Actinoallomurus bryophytorum: one gene and its partner. The protein of the gene in region 1 interacts with the protein of each later gene in a pairwise test. Links are inferred from orthologs where the notes say so. Each region holds a gene or a part of one and is shown on either strand. Other genes may lie near its edges.

Evidence for each region. Proteins that work in one complex are often made in the same cells at the same time.
Region 2: the proteins of leuS (region 1) and ligA interact in binary tests that used the Escherichia coli proteins (3 or more experiments, as listed by UniProt). The link is inferred for Actinoallomurus bryophytorum from one-to-one orthologs.

Annotation. Positions count from the first base shown.
Region 1 is NZ_VFOZ01000001.1:5,603,706-5,611,019, forward strand. Bases 2,834-5,867 are described here. They hold leuS (leucine--tRNA ligase), read left to right. Parts: upstream 2,834-3,134; coding sequence 3,135-5,600; downstream 5,601-5,867. Other genes in these bases: lexA (transcriptional repressor LexA), read right to left, coding at 5,729-5,867. Also shown: FB559_RS26290 (hypothetical protein), read right to left, coding at 1-619; FB559_RS26295 (long-chain-fatty-acid--CoA ligase), read right to left, coding at 639-2,180; FB559_RS26300 (lytic polysaccharide monooxygenase auxiliary activity family 9 protein), read right to left, coding at 2,237-2,821; more of lexA, read right to left, coding at 5,868-6,427; FB559_RS26315 (LysM peptidoglycan-binding domain-containing protein), read left to right, coding at 6,732-6,959; transcriptional regulator NrdR, read left to right, coding at 7,243-7,314.
Region 2 is NZ_VFOZ01000001.1:870,118-877,331, forward strand. Bases 1,790-4,723 are described here. They hold ligA (NAD-dependent DNA ligase LigA), read right to left. Parts: upstream 4,371-4,723; coding sequence 2,208-4,370; downstream 1,790-2,207. Other genes in these bases: FB559_RS04150 (putative bifunctional diguanylate cyclase/phosphodiesterase), read right to left, coding at 1,790-1,980; FB559_RS04160 (methionine synthase), read right to left, coding at 4,497-4,723. In the rest of the region: more of FB559_RS04150, read right to left, coding at 1-1,789; more of FB559_RS04160, read right to left, coding at 4,724-5,495; FB559_RS04165 (LLM class F420-dependent oxidoreductase), read right to left, coding at 5,543-6,358; tRNA 2-thiouridine(34) synthase MnmA, read right to left, coding at 6,410-7,214. UniProt on the Escherichia coli protein: DNA ligase that catalyzes the formation of phosphodiester linkages between 5'-phosphoryl and 3'-hydroxyl groups in double-stranded DNA using NAD as a coenzyme and as the energy source for the reaction.

The sequences.
Region 1 (7,314 bases):
GGCCGGTGTCCACGGCGACGACGACCTCGGTCTGGTTATTCTCCACCCGGTCGAGATCGGTCGTGTGGGTCATGCGGAACGCGCTGACCCAGCCCGGATGACGGTCGACCGTGAGCGCGGCGCCGGCCAGGTCCTTGCGCTTACCGTCGTCGCTGTACAACTGCCTGACGAACGCCTGGCCGGTGAGCTCGGCGGCGGCGCGCAGCCGCTGGGCCCCCGGCACGTCGAGCTTCGGGTCGAGCGGCTCCACGCTGACGGACGCGTACCAGAAGTGCTTGTAGTCCTTGGTCTTGCTGTCGATCTCCAGTCCGGACGAGGAACCGCCCGTTCTCTTCGCGCGCCACGGGGGCGCGAGCCGGGCGAAGGAGAGCCCGGCGTTCCGGTTGACGATGCGTCCGGTCACCTTCGACCCGGCGCCCGGGAAGGCCGGCAGCGGTCCGGCGAGAGTGCCGGTGGGCCGCCAGGTCAGCGCGGGGACGCCGGTGGGCGCGGCCGTGACCAGGGGATAGGTGCCGGCGAAGGCGTCCGGGCCGGTCTCGCCGTGACGGCCGAGCAGAAGGACGATCGCCGCCGCGGCTGCAAGGACGAAAGCGGCGGCGGCGGCGATCAAAGGCTTCACGGGACTTAAGCGTACGGACTCAGCGAAGCTCGCGCTTGAGGATCTTTCCGGTCGCGGTCATCGGCAGCTCGTCGCGGAACTCGATCGTGCGGGGGTACTTGTAGCTCGCGAGGTTCTCCTTGGACCACTCGACGAGCTCGTCCGCGGTGGTGGTGGCGCCGAAGACCGGGATGACGTACGCCTTGATCTCCTCGCCGTGGCTGTCGCTCGGGACGCCGACGACGGCGGCGAGCGAGACCGCCGGATGCGTCATCAGCACCTCCTCGACCTCCCGCGGGTACACGTTGAACCCACCACGGATGATCATGTCCTTGGACCGGTCGATGATGTAGTAGTAGCCGTCCTCGTCGCGGCGCGCGATGTCGCCGGTACGGAACCAGCCGTCGCGCATCGCCTCGCCGGTGGCCTCGGGCCGCTGGTGGTAACCCTTCATGACGCAGTGCCCGCGGATGGCGATCTCGCCCGGCCCGTCGCCCGCGTCCTTCCAGTCGTCCTCGATGAGCTTCATCTCGACGCCCCAGATGGGCAGCCCGATCGACCCGGGCCGGGCCGGGCGGTCCGGGCGGTTGAAGGACGCGACGGGAGAGGTCTCCGACAGGCCGTACCCCTCGACGATGTTCACGCCGAAGCGCTCAGAGAAGCGGTTGAGGACCTCGAGTGGAAGGGCCGCGCCACCGCTCGACGCGGTCGTCAGGGCGGAGGCGATCTGACCGAGCTGCTCCGCGGTGTGGCCGCCGTCGTGGGTGAGCAGACCCCAGTACATCGTGGGCACACCCGCGAAGAACGTGACCTTCTCGGCGAGCATGAGGTCGAGCGCCGCGCCGGGCTCGAAACGCGGCATCAGCACGACCGTGGCCTGTCGCAGGAACCCCGTGTTGAGCACCACCGACTGGCCGAAGGCGTGGAAGAGCGGCAGTGCGGCCAGGAAGACATCGTCGCCGTCCGACTCGAACATGCCGTCGCAGACCATCGCGTTCATCAGCATGTTCTGGTGGGACAGCTCGGCGCCCTTCGGCCGGCCCGTCGTGCCGCTCGTGTACAGGATGACCGCGGTGTCGGTGGCCTCGGTCCGGGCGGTCTCGAACGCTCCCGCCTGCCCGTCGAGCGCCGCCCAGAACGACTCGCCGTGCGGCGTCTCGGTGGCCAGTGGCGTGGCGGGCAGCACGAAGAAGTCCGTGCAGCCCGGAATGTCGTCGAAGGCGCCGCGGGACGCCTCACCGAGGGGCAGCTCCGGGGTGCCCTCGAAGGCGAACAGCGCCTTCGCCTCGGAGTCCTCGAGGTGGTAGGCGATCTCACGCCGCTTGAGCAGGACGTTCAGCGGCACGACCACGGCGCCGGCCTTGAGGATGCCGAAGTAGACCATCGGGAAGTAGGGCACGTTGGGGCAGGCGAGCGCGACCTTGTCGCCGGGGCGTACGCCCCGTGACCGCAGGAGGTTCGCCACCTGGTTCGCGATGGTGTTCACGAACGCGTACGAGAGCCGGAGGTCGCCGAAGACGAGCGCCTCGCGGTCGGGGGTCTCACGTGCGGTGTCGTCGAGGACGACCGAGAGGTTCAGCATCGGCTGCTCCTGCTGTCAATGGGGGACGCGCGTCCCCCATTGATAGCAGGCCCTGCTCAGGAGAAGACGACGTCGGAACAGGAGTAGAAGGCGTTCGTGGTGTCCGCGATGTCCCAGACCGCGAGGATCAGCTGCCGGCCGTGCCGCGTCGGGAGGGTGCCGCGGTGCGTGACGGGGTTGGGCGGCCGCGAGCCGTTGTAATTCTGCGTCAGGAACGGCGTGGACTCCAGCGCCGCGCGGGTGAGCGGCTTGGTCGGGTCGTAGCTCGTCTTGGTGATGAAGTACCGGAACGACGTGGTCGCGTGGATCGCGGTGAACGTCCAGGTGAAGTTGTACGACGCGCCGCTCGTCATCGAGGCGGCGGGCCACGTGCCGCCACGCGGGTCGTCGAGCTGGCTGAACTCACTGTGGTTCGCGCTGCAGATGTGACCGTCCGCGGGGCCGGCCGAGGGGAACCCCTTCGGGCCCTCGACGCTCTGCGGTTCGTACTGGATCGAGCCGCAGTTCGCGACCTGCTGCTGGGCGCAGCGGTAGCTGCGGCTGGGGGGCGACGTCGTGTATCCGTGCGAGAAGGCGGGGGTGCCGGTCGCGAGCGTGAGCCCGGCGGCGGCGATGACGGCGAGGGCGAGCTTTCGTTGCACGTGACTCTCCTTGGGGGCGGGCGGGGGAGGCCGGTCAGCGCTGGAGTCACCTCACTGTCGTGAATTTACTGGAAACCTTCCTAAAAGTCAGGTAGCCAGTAGGGGCTGGTGTGTGTCACCTCCGGTGGCCGGAAGCCAGGTGGCCCTTGCTTGCGTCTGCGCTAGTCTTGGGATATGTGCTCTCGGCTGCTCCTTAGCCGGCCGCGTTGACGTAGGCATCGGTCGACGCGGCAGCCCCTCCTGTGCGAGGGGCCTTCTCATGCAAGGGGCACAATTTCGTGAGCCGAAGCCGTGTGAAATCAGACGAGGAACGATGACTGGCGTCGACGAGAACTTTGACCCGCGGGCTATTCAGGACAAATGGCAGGCCCGGTGGGAAGAGCTGAATCCCTTCGCGGCGAGTGAGGACCCCGCCGACGAGCGTCCCCGCAGGTACGCGCTGGACATGTTCCCCTACCCCTCCGGCGATCTCCACATGGGTCACGCCGAGGCGTACGCGATCGGCGACGTCAGCGCCCGCTACTGGAACCAGCACGGCTTCAACGTCCTGCACCCCATCGGCTGGGACTCCTTCGGGCTGCCCGCGGAGAACGCCGCGATCAAGCGCAACTCCCACCCGTCCGAGTGGACGTACGCCAACATCGAGACGCAGGCCGACTCGTTCCACCGCTACGCGACCTCCTTCGACTGGTCCCGGCGGCTGCACACCTCCGACCCGGAGTACTACCGCTGGAACCAATGGCTGTTCCTGCGCTTCTACGAGCGCGGGCTGGCCTACCGGCAGGGCGGCAAGGTCAACTGGTGCCCGAACGACCAGACCGTGCTGGCCAACGAGCAGGTCGTCGCCGGCCACTGCGAGCGGTGCGGCGCCCTGGTCGAAAAGCGCGTGCTGACCCAGTGGTACTTCAAGATCACTGAGTACGCCGACCGGCTGCTGACCGACATGGAGCAGCTGGACTGGCCCGAGCGCGTCCTGCTGATGCAGCGCAACTGGATCGGCCGGTCCGAGGGCGCCGACGTCGCGTTCCAGATCGAGGGCAGGGACGAGCCCGTCACGGTGTACACCACCCGTCCCGACACGCTGTACGGCGCCACGTTCTTCGTGGTCGCCGCCGACGCCGCGCTGGCCGAGGAGATCTGCGCGCCCGAGCGGCGCGCTGAGTTCGAGGCGTACCGCGAGACGGTGCAGCGCGAGACCGAGGTCGACCGGCTGGCGGCCGACCGGGACAAGACCGGCGTGTTCCTGGGGCGCCACGCCGTCAACCCCGTCAACGGTGAGCGGATCCCCATCTGGGCCTCGGACTACGTGCTGGCGGAGTACGGCCACGGCGCGATCATGGCGGTGCCCGCGCACGACCAGCGCGACCTGGACTTCGCCCGCACCTTCGACCTGCCGGTCCGCGTGGTCGTCCACACCGGCGACGCGGACCCGGGCGAGTCCGGCGTCGCGACTCCCGGTGAGGGCGAGCTGGTCAACTCCGGGCCGCTGGACGGCCTGACCAAGACCTCCGCCATCCCGCGGATCACCGAGATGCTGGAGGAGAAGGGCCTGGGCAAGGCGGCCGTCAACTACCGGCTGCGCGACTGGCTGATCTCCCGGCAGCGCTTCTGGGGCACGCCGATCCCGATCATCCACTGCGAGGGGTGCGGAGAGGTCCCGGTCCCGGACGAGCAGCTGCCCGTACGCCTGCCGGAGGACCTGCGCGGCGCGGACCTGGCGCCTCGCGGTGTCTCGCCGCTGGCGGCCGCCGCGGCGTGGGTCAACGTCGAGTGCCCGAAGTGCGGTGGCCCCGCCAAGCGCGACACCGACACGATGGACACCTTCGTCGACTCCTCCTGGTACTTCATCCGCTACTGCTCGCCGGACTACGCCGAGGGGCCGTTCGACGTCGAGAAGGCGCGCCAGTGGATGCCCGTCGACCAGTACACCGGCGGTGTCGAGCACGCCATCCTGCACCTGCTGTACGCGCGCTTCTTCACCAAGGTGCTGTACGACATGGGCATGCTGGACTGCGTGGAGCCGTTCACCCGGCTGGTCAACCAGGGCCAGGTCATCCTCAACGGCTCGGCGATGTCCAAGACGACCGGCAACCTGGTCGACCTGGGCGAGCAGATCGCCGCGTACGGCGTCGACGCCGTACGCCTGACGATGATCTTCTCGGGTCCGCCCGAGGACGACATCGACTGGGCCGACGTCTCTCCGTCGGGCGCGATGAAGTTCCTGGCCCGCGCGCACCGGGTGGCCGCCGACGTGACCTCGGCGCCCGGCGCCGCCGCCTCGGCCGGCGACGTCGAGCTGCGTAAGGTGACCCACCGGACGATCGACGAGGTCACCCGGCTGGTCGAGGCCCACCGCTACAACGTCGCGGTGGCCCGGATGATGGAGCTGACCTCCGCCGCCCGCAAGGTGATCGACTCCGGGGCGGGCGGGGGCGACCCGGCGGTACGCGAGGCCGCCGAGACCCTGGCGGTCATGCTGTCGCTGGTGGCGCCGTACACCGCCGAGGAGATGTGGGAGCGCCTGGGACGCGAGGCGTCGGTGGCGAAGGCCGGCTGGCCCACCGCCGAACCCGCGCTGCTGGTCCAGGAGTCCGTCACGTGCGTCGTCCAGGTGGCCGGCAAGGTCCGTGACCGGCTGGAGGTCCCGCCGAACATCGGGCAGGACGAGCTGGAGCGCATGGCGCTGGCCTCACAGAAGGTCCGGTCGGCCCTCGGCGACCGCGGGATCCGCAAGGTCGTCGTACGCGCGCCGAAGATCGTCAACATCGTGCCGGCCTGATCGCGGTGGTCCCTCGACCCGAGGGACAGATGCCCACGAACGCGACATGAAAGCGGTGAGGGCACCCCGTCCGGGGGTGCCCTCACCGCTATGAGCGCAGTGCCAAGGAGACGTGGCCGGTGCGCGTGTCACATCTTGCGGAGCACCGCCACCACGCGGCCGAGGATCGTCGCGTCGTCGCCGGGGATCGGGTCGTACGCCGGGTTGTGCGGCATCAGCCAGACCTTGTCGTCGCGGCGTTTGAACGTCTTCACCGTCGCCTCGCCGTCGATCATGGCCGCGACGATGTCGCCGTTCTCGGCCACCGGCTGCTGGCGTACGACGACCCAGTCCCCGTCGGCGATCGCGGCCTCGATCATCGAGTCACCGCTGACGTTGAGGAGGAAGTGCGTGCCCTCACCGACGAGCTGCTTGGGCAGCGCGAAGACGTCCTCGACGGCCTCTTCGGCCAGGATCGGGCCACCCGCGGCGATACGGCCGACGAGAGGCACGTACGTCGGGGCCGGGCGTGTCGCGCTTTCCTGTCCCGCCGCCGTCTCGTACGACTCCGGCTCGGCCGGCAGTCCTGCCGAGCCCGGCATGCGCACGACCACGGCGCGCGGACGATTGGGGTCGCGCAGGAGGAAGCCCTTGCGCTGAAGCGCCCGCAGTTGATGCGACACGCTGGAGGTGCTGGTAAGTCCGACCGATTCGCCGATCTCGCGCATCGATGGTGGATAGCCGCGCCTCTGCACGGAGTCGCGGATCACCTCCAGAACCTTGCGCTGGCGTGCCGTCAACCCGCTTTCATCACTCGGGCCATCAGGCATTTCCCGGACCTTGCTCATGTATGTCTCCGCTGGATGACTGTGTTCCGGTGACGCGCTGTCGCCGGAATTTCGCTCCTGTAGACGGACGTTAGCGCCTCGTCGCTAAATGATCAAACACCTGTTCGAAGATGTCCTGGAAATTTGCCCATGGTCTGCGGTAGAACTCGTACGGGTGTTCGATCGAAACTTCGTTCGACTCATCAGAGGGGAGATCGATATGAGCATGTCCGCTCAGGCCCGCCCTTCCGTGCCACTCCGTCTCACTCGACGTGGGCGCATAGCCGTCGTCTGTACCATCGCTCTGGTCCTTCTCGCCGGCTTCATGGTGGGGGCACGGCACCGGGCCCGCGCCACGTCCGGCGGAGACCAGGGGCCGGCTCCGGTGGGGGAGTCGGTGATCGTGGGGCCGCACGACACGCTGTGGGGCATCGCGGTGCGTTCCCGTCCGGAGGTCGACCCCCGGATCACCGTTCAGCGCATGATCGACCTCAATGCCCTCTCCAGTGCCGTCGTCAACCCGGGGCAGAAGGTCTACATCCCCTCCCGGTGAGCCCCCGCCTGCTCCCGGCCCCGCCTGTCCCGATGTCCGTGCGCTCTCGTATCGCCGTGCAGGTGGGGGCGCGACACGCCGACGAACGTCCCCAGGCCCGTGACCTGAGCGGCGTCTTCGCATTCATGTTGCGGACGAGGTTGCGGAGGGCATCGCGGAGTCGTACGGTGGACCACAACATCTAGTAGTTACATGGATGTGATTCACCACAGGTTGTGGTGGCGGAGTGAAGTTTGTGTAATCGGCGTGTAACGACGTGCTGTGGGAGAGGGGTGGCGGGGCCATGCATTGCCCGTTCTGCCGCAATCCGGACAGCAGGGTGATCGACAGCCGCTCCACCGACGACGGCGCGGCC
Region 2 (7,214 bases), 4.7 Mb from region 1 along the record:
GCGCAGCAGGGTGGCCGTGCCGGCGTTCTCCACGCCTTCGGCGACGGACCGCAGCCCGAGCGTGTGGACGAGGTCGACGATGGACTGGACGATCACCGCGTCGTCGCCCGTGTCGCACAGCCGGCCGACGAACGAGGAGTCGATCTTGATCTCCTCCACCGGCAGGCTCCTCAGGCGTACGAGCGAGGAGTAGCCGGTGCCGAAGTCGTCCAGGCTCAGGGGGATGCCGAGCTTGGCGAGGGCCGCGACCGTGTCGGCGGCGTAGGCCGGTTCGGTCATCAGGATCCGCTCGGTGATCTCGAGCTGGAGCGCGTGCGGGGGCACGGAGTGCCGCAGCAGGGCGGAGGCGATGGTCTCGGTGAGCGTCGAGTCGAGCAGGTCACGTCCTGAGGCGTTGATCGCCACCTGGATCTGCAGCCCGGCCTTCCACCACTCGGCCACCTGCGCGAGGGCGGCACCGACGACGAAGCCGGTGATGCCGCGCATGAGGTAGGTCTGCTCGGCGATCGGGAGGAACTGGTCCGGGGTGAGCAGGCCCTTGGTGGGATGCCGCCAGCGCAGCAGCGCCTCCATGCCGGCCGGGCGGCCGTCCTCAAGGAAGATCTTGGGCTGGTAGTGCAGCTCCAGCTCGCCGCGGTCGATGGCACGGCGCAGCTCCCCCTGGCGGCCCAGCCGCTCCGGGGAGTTTCGGTCGCGGTCGGGTGAATAGATCTCCACCCCGGTGCGACTCTCCTTCGCCACGTACATCGCGACGTCGGCGCGCTGCAGCAGGAGCTCGAAGTCGGGCGCGTGGTCGGGATGGAGCGCGATGCCCACGCTGCCGTCGAGGTCGAAGGAGTTGCCGTCGAGCCGTACCGGCTCGTTGAGCGCGGCCCGCAGCCGGGCCGCCACCTCACGCGCGGCGCGCGCGTCGCGTACGGAGGGCAGCAGCACGGCGAACTCATCTCCGCCGAGCCGTGCGACGAGGTCACCGGGCCGCACGCTGTGGGTCAGCCGGTGCGCGACGAGCTGCAGCAGCCGGTCGCCGGTGGGGTGCCCGAGCGTGTCGTTGACCTCCTTGAACCGGTCCAGGTCCAGGAGGAAGAGACCGACGCGCTGCTGCGGCTCCTCGTCGTCGGTGTCGCGCCCCTGCACCGCCCTGCGCTCGGCCCGGTGACGTGCCTGGGCCAGCGCCTCCTCGGTACGGACGATCAGCAGCTTGCGGTTGGGCAGCCCGGTGAGGGCGTCGTGCAGGGCCTGGTGTTCGCGGCTGAGCGAGACCGAGGCGTTGAGGTAGACCGCGATGAACGGCAGCACGAACAGCGGCACGAACGCCGCGGACCGGCTCATCGCGACCGCGACGAGCGGCGCCAGGCCCAGCAGGGCGCTGTGCACGAGGAGCTGGAGGCCGAGGTTCCACCGCATCGCCTTGACCATCGAACCGCGCTCGTGGAAGGCGATGGCGGCGTTCACCAGCAGCGAGTTGACCAGGAAGTAGACCATGCCGGCCAGCGCCAGCGGCAGCAGGTCGGTGCCTTCGAGGATCCACACGTGACTCGGCGAGGCGGTGATGCCGAACGCCAGCAGCGTGAGCCCGGACGCCGTGAAGCTCAGGGTGTACTGGCCGACGTTGAACGCGTTGCGGTGGACGGCGCGCCTGCGCAGGGCGCCGCTGGCCACGGTGGCGATCGCCTGCAACAGCAGGGCCGTGGGAAGACCCGCGTAGAGCATGGTGGCGAAGGTGAACGTGGTCGAGATGGTGGCGCCGGTGGTCTCGGTGGAGCCGGGGGTGACGATCGGCTTGAGCTCGCCGAGGAGGATGAGGGCGGCCAGGATCCAGAAAAGCGGGTTACGGACCAGCTCCCGCAGGTCGTCGCGGTGAAGGAAGGCGACCGAGGTGGCCAGGGCCGCGACACCGACCAAAGTGACACAGGCGATGTAGACCCACAACGGCGATCCGCGCCGAGGGACCGTGTCCCGCGTGTTGTTCGGGTCCTTCATCACGTCCTCGAGGGGTTACACCAAACGCTCCGCCTTGGATCAGTGCGGTGGTGTTTGGACGGACACAGGTGGTGCTTGAGGGGAGACTACGACGTTCGGGCAACTTCGCGAAACCAGTTGGGCACGTTCCGTTACGTCCGAAATCTAGGGTTGATCGGCTCGTCAGTAATCAGACGATACCGTACGGTATGTTGTCGCAGGTCAGAAAGCAGAGAACTGGCCCCGTGTCACTCTTCGGAAGTGATCGCTACCTCAGTGGCCGCATCCGGCCCTTTTTCGAGCAGAACGGCGAATCCCGCGTCGTCCAGAAGAGGTACGCCGAGCTTGACCGCTTTGTCGTATTTGGACCCTGGGCTGTCTCCGAACACCACAAATCCGGTCTTTTTGGACACCGCGCTGGACACCTTGCCGCCGAGCGCCTGCACCGCGGCGGTGGCGGAGTCACGGCTGTGGCTCTCGAGCGAACCGGTGATCACCACGCTGACGCCTTCGAGCGGCCGTGGGCCTTCGCTGCCCTCGTCCTCCATGCGCACGCCGGCCGCGCGCCACTTTTCGACGATCTCGCGGTGCCAGTCGACCTCGAACCAGTCCTTGACCGCGGCCGCGATCGTCGGCCCGACGTCCTCGACCGCGGTGAGCTCCTCCTCCGAGGCCTCGATGATGCGGTCCATCGACCGGAACTCCCGCGCCAGGGCCTGCGCGGCCGTGGGCCCGACATGCCTGATCGAGAGCCCGACCAGGACCCGCCAGAGCGGCTGCCGCTTGGCCTTCTCCAGCTCCTCGAAGAGCTTGTCCACCGTCTTCTTGGGCTCGCCCGCCTTGGTGGCGAAGAAGGTGACGACCTTCTCCTCCCCCGTCTTCGGGTCGATCTTGGGCAGGCCGGTGCGCTGCTCGCGTACGACGGACTTGATCTTTTTCAGCTCGTCGATGTCCAGGTGGAACAGGTCACCTTCGTTTTTGACCGGCGGGTCGTCGGGCTCCAGCGGCTGGGTCAGCGCGGTCGCCGCGACATAGCCGAGGGCCTCGATGTCGAAGGCGCCGCGGCCGGCCACGAAGTAGAGGCGCTCGCGGAGCTGGGCGGGACAGTTGCGGGCGTTGGGGCAGCGGATGTCGACGTCGCCCTCCTTCTGCGCCCTCAGCTCCGTGTCGCACTCAGGGCAGTGGGTCGGCATCGCGAACTCGCGCTCACTGCCGTCCCTCAGGTCGGCGACGGGGCCGACGATCTCGGGGATGACGTCACCGGCCTTGCGCAGCACGACCATGTCGCCGATCTTCACGCCCTTGCGCCGCACCTCGTCGGCGTTGTGCAGCGTGGCGTACGCGACCGTGGAACCGGCGACCTTGATCGGCTCCATCACGCCGTACGGCGTCACCCGCCCGGTGCGGCCGACACCGACGCGGATGTCGAGGAGCCGGGTGTTGACCTCCTGCGGCGGGTACTTCCAGGCGATCGCCCACCGCGGCCAGCGGCTCGTGGACCCGAGCCGGCGCTGCAGCGTGAGCTGGTCGACCTTGACCACGACACCGTCGATCTCGTACGCGGGCTCGTGCCGGTTTTCGCCGTAGTGCTCGATGTAGTGGCGTACCTCCTCGAGCCCGTCGACGACCGTGTAGCGGTCGCTCACCGGCAGGCCGAACGACCGCATCACCTCGTACGCGTGCGACTGGCTCTCGGGCTGCGTGCCACCCGTCCACGTGCCGAAGCCGTGCACGATCATGTTGAGCGGGCGCTTGGCGGTGACCCGCGGGTCCTTTTGCCGCAGCGACCCCGCCGCCCCGTTGCGCGGGTTGGCGAACGGCGCCTTGCCCGCGTCGACCAGGCTTTCGTTGAGCTTTTCGAACGCCTCGACCGGGAGGTAGACCTCGCCGCGCACCTCCAGCACGTCGGGGATGTCCTCCCCCTTGAGCTGGGTCGGGATGGCCTCGATGGTGCGGATGTTGTTGGTGATGTCCTCACCCGTGCGCCCGTCACCGCGCGTCGCACCGCGTACGAGCCGGCCCTGCTCGTAGGTCAGGTTGACCGCCAGTCCGTCGATCTTGAGCTCGCACAGGAACGAGGCGAGCGTGCCGACCTCCTTCTCCGCGCGCGCCACCCAGGCGGACAGCTCGTCGGTGCTGAAGGCGTTGTCGAGGCTCTGCATGCGCTCGAGATGCTCGACCGTGTCGAACTCGGTCGTGATCGGCGACCCGACCTTCTGCGTCGGCGAGTCGGGCGTGATCAGCTCGGGATGCTCGCTCTCCAGCTCCAGGATCTGGCGCATCAGGCGGTCGTAGTCCGCGTCGCTGATCGTCGGCTGGTCGAGAACGTAGTAACGGTAGTTGGCGTCGTCGAGCTCCTGGCTCAGCTCGCCATGACGCTGCCGGGCCTCATCGGGTATGCCTGTCGCCACGTGTGTCTCCCCTGCCGTGCGAGTACCGCCAAACAGTATTCTCTCGCGCGGCTCTGACACTTTGACCTGCGGCGCGCCCGTTGTTCGGGCCTGGTCGCGTCACGCGTACGCAGGGTCCGTACGCGGTCAGTCCTCGGCGGAGTCGCGCAGGATGCGGCCGGCCTCGCGGCAGTGCCTCAGGGCGCCGCGCGCGTACGCCGGGGTGGCGCCGGACAGCCCGCAGGACGGGGTGAGGACCACCGACGCGGCGAGTGATCGGGGTGAGAGCCCGAGGCGGTGCCACAGCTCGCGTACCGGCGCGACGGACTTCGCCGGGGCCGGCAGACGGGTGCCGCGCCCGGGGACGACGCCCATGAGGAAGCCGGTACCCGCCTCGACGGCCTCGCCGATCGCGTCCTCGTCGCGGATCAGGGACGCGTCGGCCGAGATCGCCTTGGCGCCGGCCGAGCGCAGCAGGGCGTACGGGACGCGGCGGGCGCAGCAGTGCACGATCGGGAAGGCCCCGGCCGTCTCGATGACATGCCGCAGCCGTTCTTCGGCGTGGGGCGCCTCGACGGAGCGGATACGGGAGAAGCCGCTCGCGGTGGGCACGCTGCCGTCCAGCACCCCGGGCAGGGACGGCTCGTCCAGCTGCAGGAGCACGGTCGCCCGCGGCAGCCGCCGCCGTACGTCACGGACGTGCGCGGCCACCCCTTCGGCGAGCGAGGCCGTCAGATCGCGTACCGCACCGGGATCGGCGAGCGCTCGCTCACCGCTCCTCATCTCGATGGACGCGGCGAGGGTCCACGGGCCGGCCACCTGGATCTTGACCGGTCCTTCGACGTCGGCGCCGAGCTCCTCCAGAGTGTCGAGGTCCTGGGCGAGGTAGCCGTGGGTACGGGACGTGTCGCCGCCGGGGTGGTCGGCGAACCTCCAGCCCGAAGGTTGCAGGCTGACGGCGAGGTCGACGAGCAGCCCGGCGGTCCGCGCGATCATGTCCGCCCCGGGACCGCGGGCGGGCAGCTCGGGCAGATGCGGCAGGTCCGGCAGTTCGCCGATCACGACCTGGAGCGCTTCGGCCGGGTCTTCGCCGGGATAGGAGCCGACACCGGTGGCGGAACCTTCGCTCCACGGGAACTCATGCACGGCCCTGAGCCTAGTCAGCCACCGCACCCGCCGAGCCGTGGCGAGAGCTAGGCGGTCAGGCGGGCGTAGGTGTCGAGGCGTTCGAGGGTCGGGGCCGTCGGCTCGGTCGGCAGGTAGAACAGGATCTCGTCCACGCCCGCCAGCGTCAGCTGCTCGACCCTGTCCGCCCTGGCCGCGGCGGCATAGGCCACGACCGGCACGTGCCACCCCGCGCGGGCGCGCAGGTCGGCCACCGCCTCGGCCAGGCCGTCGTCCTCGCGTCCCACGTCCGGCAGCCAGCCGTCGCCGTACTCGATGACGCGGTCCAGGGTCGTCGGGCCCCAGCCGCCGATCAGGATCGGTGGCCGGCGTACCGGCTTCGGCCAGGAGTAGATCGGATCGAAGTCGGCGAACTCACCGTGGAACTCGGCCTGGTCGCTCTCCCAGATCGCCCGGATCGCGAGGACGTACTCCCGCATACGGGCCACCCGGGTCTTCGGGTCCGTGCCGTGGTTCAGCATCTCCCGGCGGCTCCAGCCGGCGCCGACGCCGAGTACGGCGCGGCCACCGGTGACCACGTCGAGGGACGCGGTCTCCTTGGCGAGCAGGATCGGGTCACGCTGGTTGATCAGGGCGATGCCGGTGCCGACCTCGAGCCGCTCGGTGGCGGCCCCGGCCACGGCCAGCGTCACGAACGGGTCCAGCGTCCGGTAGTAGTGACGCGCCAGGCCCTCGCCCGACGCGGACGGCGGCCCCATCTCGACCGGAACATGGGTGTGCTCCGCGACGTACAACGACGCGAAGCCGCGCTCCTCCAGCGCCGGGCCGAGCACGGCGGGCGGAATGCCCTCATCCGTCACGAAGGTCGAGACACCGAATCTCATGCTTCTCCAAACGTGGTGAACGGTCCTCCCCTACCCGCCACGTTCGGATGATCACGCCATCGACGGCACCGCGACCGCGATCGTGGACGAGCCCAGCACCGTGTCACCCGCGTACAGCACCGCCGCCTGTCCCTTGGCGACGCCGCGCGCCGGGCGGTCGAGGCTCAGGCGCAGCACGTCGCCCTCGACGCGGACGGTGCAGTCGTACACCTCTCCGTGCGCCCGCAGCTGGACCACACATGAAAGCGGGCCGTCCGGCGGCGGCGAGAGCCACACGGGGCGCTCCCCCACGATCTCGTGCACGTCGAGTGCCTCGCGCGGGCCGACCGTCACCGTGTTGGTCACCGGGGAGATGTCCAGGACGTAGCGCGGCCGTCCGTCCGGCGCGGGACGGCCGAGGCGCAGTCCGTGCCGCTGGCCGATCGTGTACGCGTACGCGCCGTCGTGTGAGCCCAGCACCTCGCCGGAGGTGTCGACGATCGGGCCCTCCTCCGCACCCAGCCGCGAAGCGAGAAAACCGCGGGTGTCGCCGTCGGCGATGAAGCAGATGTCGTGGCTGTCCGGCTTGTCGGCGACCGCCAGGCCGCGGCGGTCGGCCTCGCGGCGTACGTCCGCCTTGGTCGTGTCGCCCAGCGGGAACATCGCGTGCGCGAGCTGCTCCCGTGTGCACACCGCCAGGACGTAGGACTGGTCCTTGCCCTGGTCGACGCTGCGCCGCAGCGTGCCGTCGACCAGCTGCGCGTGGTGCCCGGTGCAGACCGCGTCGAAGCCGAGGGCGATCGCGCGGTCCAGCAGCGCCTGGAACTTGATCTTCTCGTTGCAGCGCAGGCACGGATTGGGCGTACGGCCCGCGGCG